One region of the Mesobacillus boroniphilus genome, then DNA from elsewhere that is predicted to be linked to it. Evidence: riboswitches for the same ligand, from Rfam matches in the RefSeq annotation. Region 1 holds a riboswitch; the other holds the start of a gene.

Region 1 (5,478 bases):
CAGCATCAATTGGTATTCCATGCTTGAAACCAAAGGACATGACATTGACCGTAAAAATCGTCTTCTTGTTCACCGAAAACTCCTCAAGGATTTTTTCACGGAGTTCTTTCGGCTTCATTCCTGTTGTTTTGTAGATAAGCTGCGCTCTACCCTTCAGTTCTTCCAGAAGCTCTCGTTCAAGCTGGATGCCTTCAAGCGGCAGTCCGGATGGAGCAAGCGGGTGCGAACGTCTCGTTTCTTTATAGCGGCGCACAAGAGTCGAGTCATCCGCGTCAAGGAACAATACCTGTGGTGTCACCCATGAAGTTTCAGCCAAATCATCCAGCGCTTTAAATAGAGAGTCAAAAAATTCGCGTCCTCGCAAATCCATGACCAGTGCCACTTTGTTCATTTTCGTGCCAGATTCCTTCATTAACTCAAGGAATTTCGGCAGCAAAGTTGGCGGCAGGTTGTCGACGCAGAAGAAACCAAGGTCTTCGAAGCTCTGGATGGCGACGGTTTTACCTGCGCCAGACATACCTGTTATAATCACGAGCTGGGTATCAGTGCTTGAACCGGTACTCATATCTCTTTCCCCCTGCAAATAAAGTTATTTATGGTATCAATTTGGATCGAGCCTGTAATTGATCAGCTCAAAATCCGGTGTATAAGTAAAAGTGCCATAGATAATTCCTTGTCCATGGACCATGTATTCCAGGATGTGATAATCTCCCGCTGCCATTGGCAGGTCTTTTATGCCGTCAAGCTCATGCCAGGCAAGTGTTCCTTCCTCACATTCATCCAGGTTGATGCCATCTGCCTCAGTGGCGTAAAACGTGAACATCATCCACTCGGATACAACTTGATCATCTTCCTTGATGACAAATGTGAAAATCCCTTTTATTTGCGGATTGCGCAGGTAAATCCCTGTTTCTTCGCGAAATTCCCTGACACATGAATCCTTCACGGTTTCTCCTGGTTCCATTTTTCCGCCTGGAGCCACCCACCAATTTCGGCGCGGCTTTTGCAGCAGCAAAATCTTATTATCTTTTACTAAAACACAATTCGTCACTCGCTGCATCAAATCCACCTCTTTATATGTGCGTGCGTAAAGGCCATCAAGGCACTTTAAAGTTTTCGTAAGCTCTGCTGTTTTTCACACAGAAATGGCTCCTGTTTTTCGATTCCAATCAACATCAAAAAAAGCAGCAATCGCGGAAAAAACAGTCCTGCAAAAAAGCCGAACTTTTATTCTTTCCATTATACTATTTTTAGTTTTTCGCCACAATGAATACAAAGATGATATTTTTGTTAAGGAATAAGTGAGTTTAGCAGATACAAATTTCGGTAAGCGTATGGTGTTATAATCCGATACAACGGCCTGTTTCACTTTTATGCAAAAAAAAGAGCACAGGATAACCTGTGCCGTCAAAGGATTATATTTTTAAAAGGGGGTCAATTTCTATTCCTATAATACCCCATGATTGTTTCACTACTGTTACAGGAGAATTAATATATAATTACGTTTTGTTAATTTATGCCGAGACATGCTGTTTTTACCATCGTATTGGGAAAAGCCCATAAAAACCCGCTGAATCATATACAGCGGGTTTGGTATTTTTTTATGCGTTTGCTTTTAATTCTTCGATCAATTCTTCGACATAATGCTGCGCGTTTTGTGCCGCGATACTACCGTCGCCAGTTGCTGTAACGATTTGGCGAAGTGTCTTTTCACGGATGTCGCCAGCTGCGAAGATTCCCGGCACTTTCGTTTCCATCTGTTCGTTTGTTTCGATATAGCCATTGCTATTCGTGATTCCAAGGCCCTCGAATGGCTTAGTCAATGGAACCATTCCGATATAGATGAATACACCATCTGCCGCGAATTCTCTTTCTTCGCCATCTTGTGTTGAAACAAGAGTCACGCTGCCGACTTTACCATCTTTGTCGTTGATCTGCTTGACAGTATGGTTCCAGATGAAATCAATTTTGTCATTGGCAAATGCACGATCCTGAAGGATTTTTTGCGCACGGAGCTCATCACGACGGTGAACGATTGTCACTTTTGAAGCGAAGCGAGTCAAATAAACGCCCTCTTCGACAGCTGAGTCTCCGCCGCCAACAACAACAAGTTCTTTTCCTTTGAAGAATGCGCCGTCACATACCGCACAGTAAGAAACACCACGGCCGCCAAGCTCCTGCTCGCCAGGAACCCCCAGCTTCTTGTATTCTGCACCAGCAGAAACAATGATGGAGCGCGCCTTATATTCTTTGTTGCCAGCTTTGATGATTTTATATTCCTTGCCATCGATGACTTCTTTTACATCACCGTAAGCATATTCAGCACCGAATTTTTTCGCGTGGTCAAACATTTTCGTTGAAAGCTCAGGTCCAAGAATATGGTCAAAGCCTGGATAGTTTTCAACTTCTTCTGTATTTGCCATCTGTCCGCCCGGCACGCCGCGCTCAAGCATCAGTGTAGACAAGTTCGCACGTGAAGTATAAACAGCAGCCGTCATCCCAGCCGGTCCGGCACCGATGATAATGACGTCATAAATTTTCTCTTCTGACATGGTGTACAACTCCTTTGAATATCATAATCCGCTAATTTTCGGTCTTCATTCGAAATTAGTATTTCCTGCCTAAACATATCCTATAAAACAAGTGGCGCATAGTCCAAAAATATGCTTAACGAAAGCAGTTGTTCACAGGATTGACAAAATGGGTAGAGGAGTAAAAAAATAAATGCTTAAGGCTGCAACAAAGTAGTACGATCGTCTTGAAAAAAGAAACATAACAATGCATTTTCTTTGTTACTCCTTCCCCATTCTTTCCCCTTTATTTGTTGAATTTAAGGTCTGAGCACAATAAAATTTATAATCAACATTATTGTTTGACAATTTTGTGAAGCATGATATGATGAGCTCAGATATTAATTTAATAGCGAAATATATCTACTGGGGGAGCCTTTTGTTAAGGCTGAGATTAAAGTGAAACTTTAAGACCCTTCGAACCTGATCTGGATCATACCAGCGTAGGGAAGTGGAGTATCTGTAGCTTTCACTGTTTCGATTTGCTGCCAATACAACCACTTTCTGCCTGCAGAAAGTGGTTTTTTTATTGGAAAAAACGGCATCCTTCGCCGGCAGGATGCTGAATTTTGAAACTCAGGAGGTTGTTATGTCAACATTCACAAGCATGATCCGTCAAGAAGCAAACGAGGTATGGGAGGCGAATTTCAATCACCCTTTCGTCCAGGGAATCGCAAACGGGACTTTATCACTTGAATCCTTTCGATATTACCTTTTACAGGATTCCTATTACCTCTCCCATTTCGCCCGTATTCAGGCAATCGGAGCCTCGAGGGCTGAGGATTTATCTACAACTGCAAGAATGGCTGCCCATGCACAAGGTACATATCAGGCCGAACTCAGTTTACATGAAAGGTTTATGGGACAGCTCGGAGTCACCAAGGAAGATTTACAAGGATTTGAGCCAGCGCCGACTGCCTATGCCTATACCTCTCACCTTTACAGGGTCGCTGCTTCAGGAAGCATTGGGGAAATCATTGCTTCGATCCTTCCCTGCTATTGGATTTACTATGAGATTGGGCTAATGCTCAAAGATGCGTCTCCGGATCATCCGATTTACCAGGAATGGATTGCCGCCTATGGCGGCGACTGGTTCAGAGAGCTGGTGATGGAGCAGCTTAACTTTCTGGATGCTATTGCAGAAACTGCTTCAGAAAAGGAAAAAGAAAAGATGAAGCAACACTTTTTAATCAGCAGTCAATATGAGCTGCAATTCTGGGAAATGGCATACTCGCTTGAAGGCTGGCCAATAAATATTACCGATGCTTTAGCACAGTAAGTTGCAGGGATTTAGTCCACTGCTTCAAGAAAGGGAGATTGAAGATGTCAAAAGGGTTAAAACTAACAGATATTTTAGTGACCGTGGTCATTTCGATTGCGTTTGGAATTGTTTATAAGCTATGGGGACCACTATATTATGCTCTCAAGCCACTGGGACTTCACCTGGATCAATTTATATACGGAATGTGGTTCATTGCTGCTATCGTGGCGTTCTTGATTATCCGGAAACCAGGTGTGGCACTCCTTGCTGAAGTAGCCGCTTCATCGGGGGAATTCCTGATGGGCTCGGAATGGGGCCTGGAAGTTCTATTGTATGGGTTTATCCAGGGACTGTTTGCCGAGCTGGTGCTGATGGCTTTTGGCTATAAGCGCTCCGGAGTGTTTGTCGTCAGCCTCGCGAGTATCGCAGCGTGCGGTGGTTCTCTAATCATGGATTTCTATAAGGGTTATATCGAGGACTTGGCAGCATGGAACCTTACCTTACTAGTCGTCATGAGGGTTGCAGGATCCATTCTTTTCTCGGGGCTGCTTGCACATGTAATCGTGAAGGCCCTTGAGCGGACTGGTGTTACAAATGTCCTGAGACCAGCTTCAAAGGAAGACTTTGATTCCTTGAATCAATAAGCAGGAGTGATCAAGTGTCAATTATATCATCGTTTGAAAAACTGAGATTAAAGTTTCCCGGGGCTGAAAAGCTCCTATTCAAAGACCTGTCCATAACTTTTGAAAAAGGAGAAAAGGTTCTTCTGCTCGGGCCAACGGGATGCGGAAAATCGACTCTGTTACAGGCGCTGTCTGGATTGATTCCTAAGTCTGTCGAGATTCCCATCCATTATGAACGTGCCATCTATCCAGATTCCTGGGGATTTGTCTTCCAGGATCCGGATACTCAATTTTGTATGCCATATGCAGATGAAGAAATTGCCTTTGTTCTTGAAAACCTTCAGCTGCCAAGAGAATTAATGCCGGAAAGGATTGCCGAACTACTTTCAGTCGTGGGCCTTGAGCTTGATGGCCCACATTCCAGCATCCAGACTTTTTCAGGCGGGATGAAGCAGCGGCTGGCAATCGCTTCTGTCCTTGCCCTTGATCCTGACGTCCTGTTTTTTGACGAGCCCACTGCAATGCTCGATCCGGAAGGGACAAAGATGATCTGGGAGACGGTTAAAAAGATTTCTTCAGATAAAACCGTGATTATCGTCGAGCATAAAATCGAACATGTCGCTGATTTTATCGACCGGGTTATCGTGTTTGACGATGCCGGAACAATCATCGCCGATGGCACACCAGAGCTTGTTTTTGCTTCTTATAAAAACGAATTCCAGAAAAACGGCATATGGTTTCCAGGCGTATGGGAACAATATAAAACTGCCAGACCACCATCAAAAAAGCTAGATTTACAGAATAAAAAACATCTAGTTTTGGAGAATTTCAAAGGCTTCCGGAAGAAGAACGTGAAGATCCATATTGAGAGGGCTGTGGCGGAGTCTGGCGACTGGATTGCTGTGGCGGGTAAAAATGGTGCCGGTAAAAGCACTTTGCTCTTGTCACTGATTCAATTACTGACAACAACTGGCACATATGAAATCGATGGCAGGATGATTCACAAAAACAAGGATGTATCAAA
Region 2 (5,478 bases), on a different contig from region 1:
CATATAAACTCAATACGATAGCTGCCTTATGTTCTACAAAAAATGCTCCGACAAACAAGGCGTATACAGGCAATCGGGCTGAACATGACATAAGTGGCGTCAACAGGATGGTCATCAGCCTTTCCTTCGGTGTCTCAATGGTCCTTGCTGCCATAATGCCTGGTACGTTACAGCCAAATCCGATCATCATCGGAATGAACGCCTTCCCGTTCAAACCGACTGATTCCATTAAGCGGTCCATAACTAGCGCGACACGGGCCATATAACCCGAATCCTCAAGTAAGGATATGAAAAAGAATAAAATGAAGATTTGTGGCACGAAGACAAGGACTCCCCCTACCCCGGCAACAATTCCATCAAGAACAAGGTCTTTGATGAATGATGAAGCACCCGCTGCAGTCAGTGCTGCTGTAATTCCTGATGTTAATGGCCCGGACAGAAATGAATCCAATGCGTCCGACAGCGGGAAGCCAAGCCAGTCGAAGGTAAGCATGAACATGATATACATAAGGAATAGAAAAATCGGAATTCCGAGAAATTTATTCGTTACAACCATGTCAACCTTCTCAGTATGCGGGACCTTTTTATTATCCTGCTTCGTGGTGGCAGCAGATACGATTTTATCGATCACTTCACTTCGCTTCCGGTGGATTGCCTGGTCAAGTGCTTGTTTGCTGCCTGCACTTTGTTGTTGGGATACAGTAACAGACTTGATCAATGTTTCTAATTCAGCCATAGGCAAAATTGATGCTAGATAGCTTTTTACATAGGGGTTGCCTTCAAACAGCTGAAGAGCAAGCCAGCGAACGGGATGTTGTACCTTCCCAGCCAGTTTGTTCTCAAGTTCGAGGATTCCAGCTTCAATCGCTTTTCCATAATAAACGAGATTGTTCTTCCCTGTGCCGATAGCTCCACCAGTCACCAGCTCCGCAAGTTCATTACATCCTTTGCCCGTCCTTGCAACCACAGGAGCTACTGTCACTCCCAGTGATTCAGACAGTTTATGAATATCGATTTGAATGCCCCTGTTTTTCGCCACATCCAGCATGTTTAAGCCGATAATGACCGGCGCACCGTATTCCAAAAGCTGCATAGTCAGGTGAAGATTTCTTCTTAACTGGGAAGCATCCAGGATATTCAGAAGTTTTTCAAACGGTTCATTCAGGAAGAAATTCGTAACGACACCTTCATCCTTCGAGAGCGGATTGAGAGTATAAACCCCAGGCAGGTCGATAAGCTGATTCTTTCCGTTTTTAAAAAGACCCACTTTCTTCTCGACTGTCACCCCGCTCCAGTTACCGACATATTCATAGGAGCCTGTTAAGTTATTAAACAATGATGTTTTTCCTGTATTCGGGTTGCCAATGAGCGCAATATTCATCATACTCGCTCCACTTCAATCCTTAGTGCTTCTTTGCGGCGAATGCCTATGCATTGCCCGCATGATTCAACCATGACTGGGCCTCCAAAAGGCAGGATGCATTTCACGCACACTTCAGAGCCTTCCGCTATTCCCAAATCAAGCAATCTTCTTCTGACAAATTTGTCAGCACTCGAAATATTCATGATCCGGCCTTTTTCACCAGTCTTTAATTTTCCCAGCATAGCCCTCACCTTTTTCAAGTTTGTTAGTTTTCATGAGAATCTTACATAAAATTCTTTACATTTTTGATTTTTCTAAATGAGAATGATTATCTTTATTTAACCAGTTCAGAGTGACTTCCACTGTGATATAAGTCACTAAGACTCCGCTTTAAAACAACATTTAATGCAAGCTCCATATAATTGACAATATTTTTATCAGTAATCCCTTCAATCCTATTGTATACCTGCATAGGTATAATGAACATAAAAAATAGGAGAGCTTTTCAGCTCCCCTACTTATCATATTTTATTGCTTACTTGTGTTGATTGAACCATTCTTGAGGGTGCGTAGCTAATTACAAGAGTGACAAGAATGGCACTTAAAATCATACTTGGAAGCATGTAGGTCCCGTTATAAATGACTGAATAAAGCCATGCTGGCTGGCCTTCAGGGGCATAGCTTCCGAAGAAAATCCAGCCGGAAAGAAAATGGGCAATGAAACGGAGTACGCTTCCAATAAAAACACCGGCTACTACATAACCAATCCATTTCCTTCTGTTCCCGCCCTGCATTGCAGCTTTCACCTGGGCAGCAAAGAATCCTGCCATACCAAGTACAGCGAAGGCAATGAGATAATCCAACACGCCTTGTACCGGATGATAAATTTGTGACATGCCAAGAATGAATTGCAAAAGACCAAATATGAACCCGGTAAGAATTCCGCCCTTAAGTCCCCAACGGAAAGCCATCAGGAATACAGGCACCATCGCAATCGATACTGAACCGCCCTGTGGCCAGATTCTTGAAAATAAAAATCCGGAAAATAAATCAAGCAAATAAGCCAGTGCGGAAAATACGGCAATTTCCACTAAAAAGAGAGTTTGTTTTTGTTTCATGTTTGTTCCTCCTTCTTTCCAGAATGAGGTCCGCTTCTAATACGCCTTTTCTGCTTCAGAAACAAAAAAAGCAATCGAGGGATCGATATAGGATTCCCAAGATTGCTTTCCTATCGCATCCACATTCCTTCGCTAGCATTAACTAACAGGTTCAAAGGGTAAGAACTCGGCCGCTCACTCTCAGCTGCTTTACGCAGCTCCCCTTGTGGTTATTATTTAATTTCTACACTATGAATATACTACTTCTTTTATTCAATAACAAGTATAACCTTTCTGCAAACTCTGGACTATTCAATAAATGTCGATAACTTAATAGACAAAACTCTCTCATTGTTGCTAAAAAAATCGGTCTTTTGTCACAATTTTAGCTATTCGACGCAATTCAGCGCATGTTCTTAATATTCGACAAAGGGATTTCATTTTTTTCCTCGAATCTTTAATACCGAAATGAAAAACTGGGGGACTTAATGAAATGCTGCCAATTACGGATAACCGATTGCTTAGCTTCCTGACTAGTGAAAAACAAAACCTTATCGCCGAATGGACGGAGAAAATAATCGTCTCTGAAGATGATCCATATAAAGAGAAAATAAGAAATAACGCTGAGAATATGTATGTAATCATTCTCTCTGTTTTTTCTAAGACAAGTGAAGAATTGGAGGAACACCTGCAAAAGCTTGCTTTTCTGGTAGGAGAAGAACGTGTTCGGGCTGACATCAACATTGGAGATTTTGTCTATAATGTCAATTCAGGAAGATCCGTTCTCTACAAGCATCTTCACAAAATGAATATGGAATGGGAGGAAATGCAAGAGGCGATCAACCGGATCAATTACTGTTTTGATACCTTTTTGTATTACGCAGTATCCTATTACAATGAACAGAAAAACAAGGTCATCGAAGAAAAGAACCAGTTCATCGATTCAACACATAAAGACAGACTGACATTGCTTGGACAAATGACATCAAGCTTCATACATGAATTCCGCAATCCATTAACTTCCATTCAGGGCTTTATCCAGCTATTGAAATCTGAACATCAAGACATGAAGTATCTGGATATTATCTCAAGCGAGCTCGAACAATTGAATTTCCGGATTTCGCAATTTCTGCTTTTATCAAAAAAAGAGCTGATTGGAAAAGAAAAGACCCTTTTCTCATTGAATAGAATGATTGAGGAAGTATTAAATTTCCTATATCCAAGCATCCTGGACACGAATGTCCGGATTATCAAGGAAGTAGCGGAGGATATGGATTTGTATGGCTATGCTGATGAAATCAGGCAGGTCCTCATCAATATTATATTTAATGCTATTGATGTATTGAGCCAGTACCGTGATGATCCACAAATTGAAATAAAAGGATTTTTCGTGAATGATACCCATATCAAAATTGAAATTTCAAATAACGGACCAATAATTCCTGACCATTTACTTAAAACAATCTTCGAACCATTCGTCACTACCAAAACACTTGGGACCGGACTTGGTTTATTCGTCTGCCGGGAAATCATCGAAAAGCACAAAGGAATTCTCGCCTGTTCATCAGAACCAGACAAGACGTCTTTCATCATGCTGCTGCCTTTAACGAGAATAGAGATTTAACAAACTTATAATCTTCTCTATAGCAATCTTTTTCAAAAGAAGAGACCCCGCCGTTTCCGGTGGGGTCTCTTCTTCTTATTCGGAATATTCAAGTGTGCGCTCTTCTGCCACATTTTTCACTTTGCTTTTAGCCGGTCGTAATGCATGCTTTTTTTCTGATTCAGAGACAATGACTGCACAAGCTGCATCGCCGGTGATATTGACTGCGGTACGAGCCATATCCAGCAGACGATCGATGCCGAGTATCAGGCCAATCCCTTCAACAGGCAGACCTACAGATTGAAGTACCATCGCCAGCATGATCAAACCAACGCCTGGAACTCCTGCGGTCCCAATACTTGCAAGCACGGCAGTCAGTACAACTGTCAGAAGCTCGGCCAATGTGAGATCGGCACCGTATACCTGTGCTATGAAGAGGGTAGCTACTCCCTGCATGATTGCGGTTCCGTCCATATTGATCGTTGCTCCAAGAGGCTGCACAAAGCTGCTGACAGATTCAGGGACACGAAGGTTTTTCTGTGCTGTCTCCATTGATACGGGAAGTGTTGCATTACTGCTCGATGTACTGAAGGCAACGCCCATCGCTGGAGAGAATTGCTTGAAAAACCAGAAAGGATTTTTCTTCCCAATAAAATATACACTTGACCCATAAGTAATGAGTGCATGGACAACTAGTGCGAGAACAACGACAATCATATATACTCCCATCGCCTTGATGGCGTCAAGCCCCTGGCTGCCGATTGCAGTTGCAATCAAACCAAACGTTCCATATGGTGCAAACTTCATGACAAGGCCTACCAAATACATCATGATTTCATTGCCTTGTTCAATCAGGTTGAAAATCCCTTTCGTTTTTTCACCAAGTGCCGTTAACGCAATCCCGATGAATAACGCTAAAACGATAACTTGCAGCATATTGCCAGCTGTCAGTGCTTCAAACGGGTTCGCCGGAATAAGATTTAAAAAGGTGTCACTTACCGGCGGAGCTTTCTCAGCCTTGAATTCTGCTCCACTCGTATCAAACTGGCCTATCAAGCCAGGCTTGATTAAATATGCCAGAGCAAGACCAATGGATATCGCAATGGCTGTAGTCGCTAAAAAGAAGCTTACAGTCTTGAAACCTATCCTGCCGAGTTTCTTTGGATCCCCTAATCCAGCGGTTCCGAGAATAATCGAAAAAAGGACAATTGGTACGACAAGCATACTGATTAAATTGATGAAGATCTTGCCAAGAGGCGTAAATAAGAATTTATCCAAAACAGTGAATAATTCGGGTGAAAAAATGTTGAGAATCAGCCCGGTCATTGCGCCAAGGCCAAGGCCAATCAAAATCCTAGTCGTTAACTTCATAATCTTCCTCCCAAAAAAGTGTAAAAAACAATGTAAAACTTTTT

What was found. Region 1 has a riboswitch for thiamine pyrophosphate ahead of tenA (thiaminase II). Riboswitches for the same ligand answer to the same signal wherever they lie in the genome.
Region 2: it holds a riboswitch for thiamine pyrophosphate, as region 1 does, so the genes downstream of both, thiT (energy-coupled thiamine transporter ThiT) here and tenA (thiaminase II) in region 1, are expected to answer to the same signal.

The regions. Positions count from the first base shown of each region.
Region 1 covers NZ_QTKX01000002.1:596,034-601,511, reverse strand. The annotation lists gene rapZ (RNase adapter RapZ) at 1-565, opposite strand, end outside; gene DYI25_RS15725 (NUDIX hydrolase) at 602-1,060, opposite strand; gene trxB (thioredoxin-disulfide reductase) at 1,602-2,552, opposite strand; TPP riboswitch at 2,929-3,037, shown strand; gene tenA (thiaminase II) at 3,160-3,849, shown strand; gene DYI25_RS15710 (ECF transporter S component) at 3,894-4,475, shown strand; gene DYI25_RS15705 (ABC transporter ATP-binding protein) at 4,490-5,478, shown strand, end outside.
Region 2 covers NZ_QTKX01000001.1:81,493-86,970, reverse strand. The annotation lists gene feoB (ferrous iron transport protein B) at 1-1,381, opposite strand, end outside; gene DYI25_RS00485 (FeoA family protein) at 1,381-1,605, opposite strand; gene thiT (energy-coupled thiamine transporter ThiT) at 1,885-2,481, opposite strand; TPP riboswitch at 2,589-2,695, opposite strand; gene DYI25_RS00475 (histidine kinase N-terminal domain-containing protein) at 2,954-4,084, shown strand; gene DYI25_RS00470 (dicarboxylate/amino acid:cation symporter) at 4,160-5,434, opposite strand.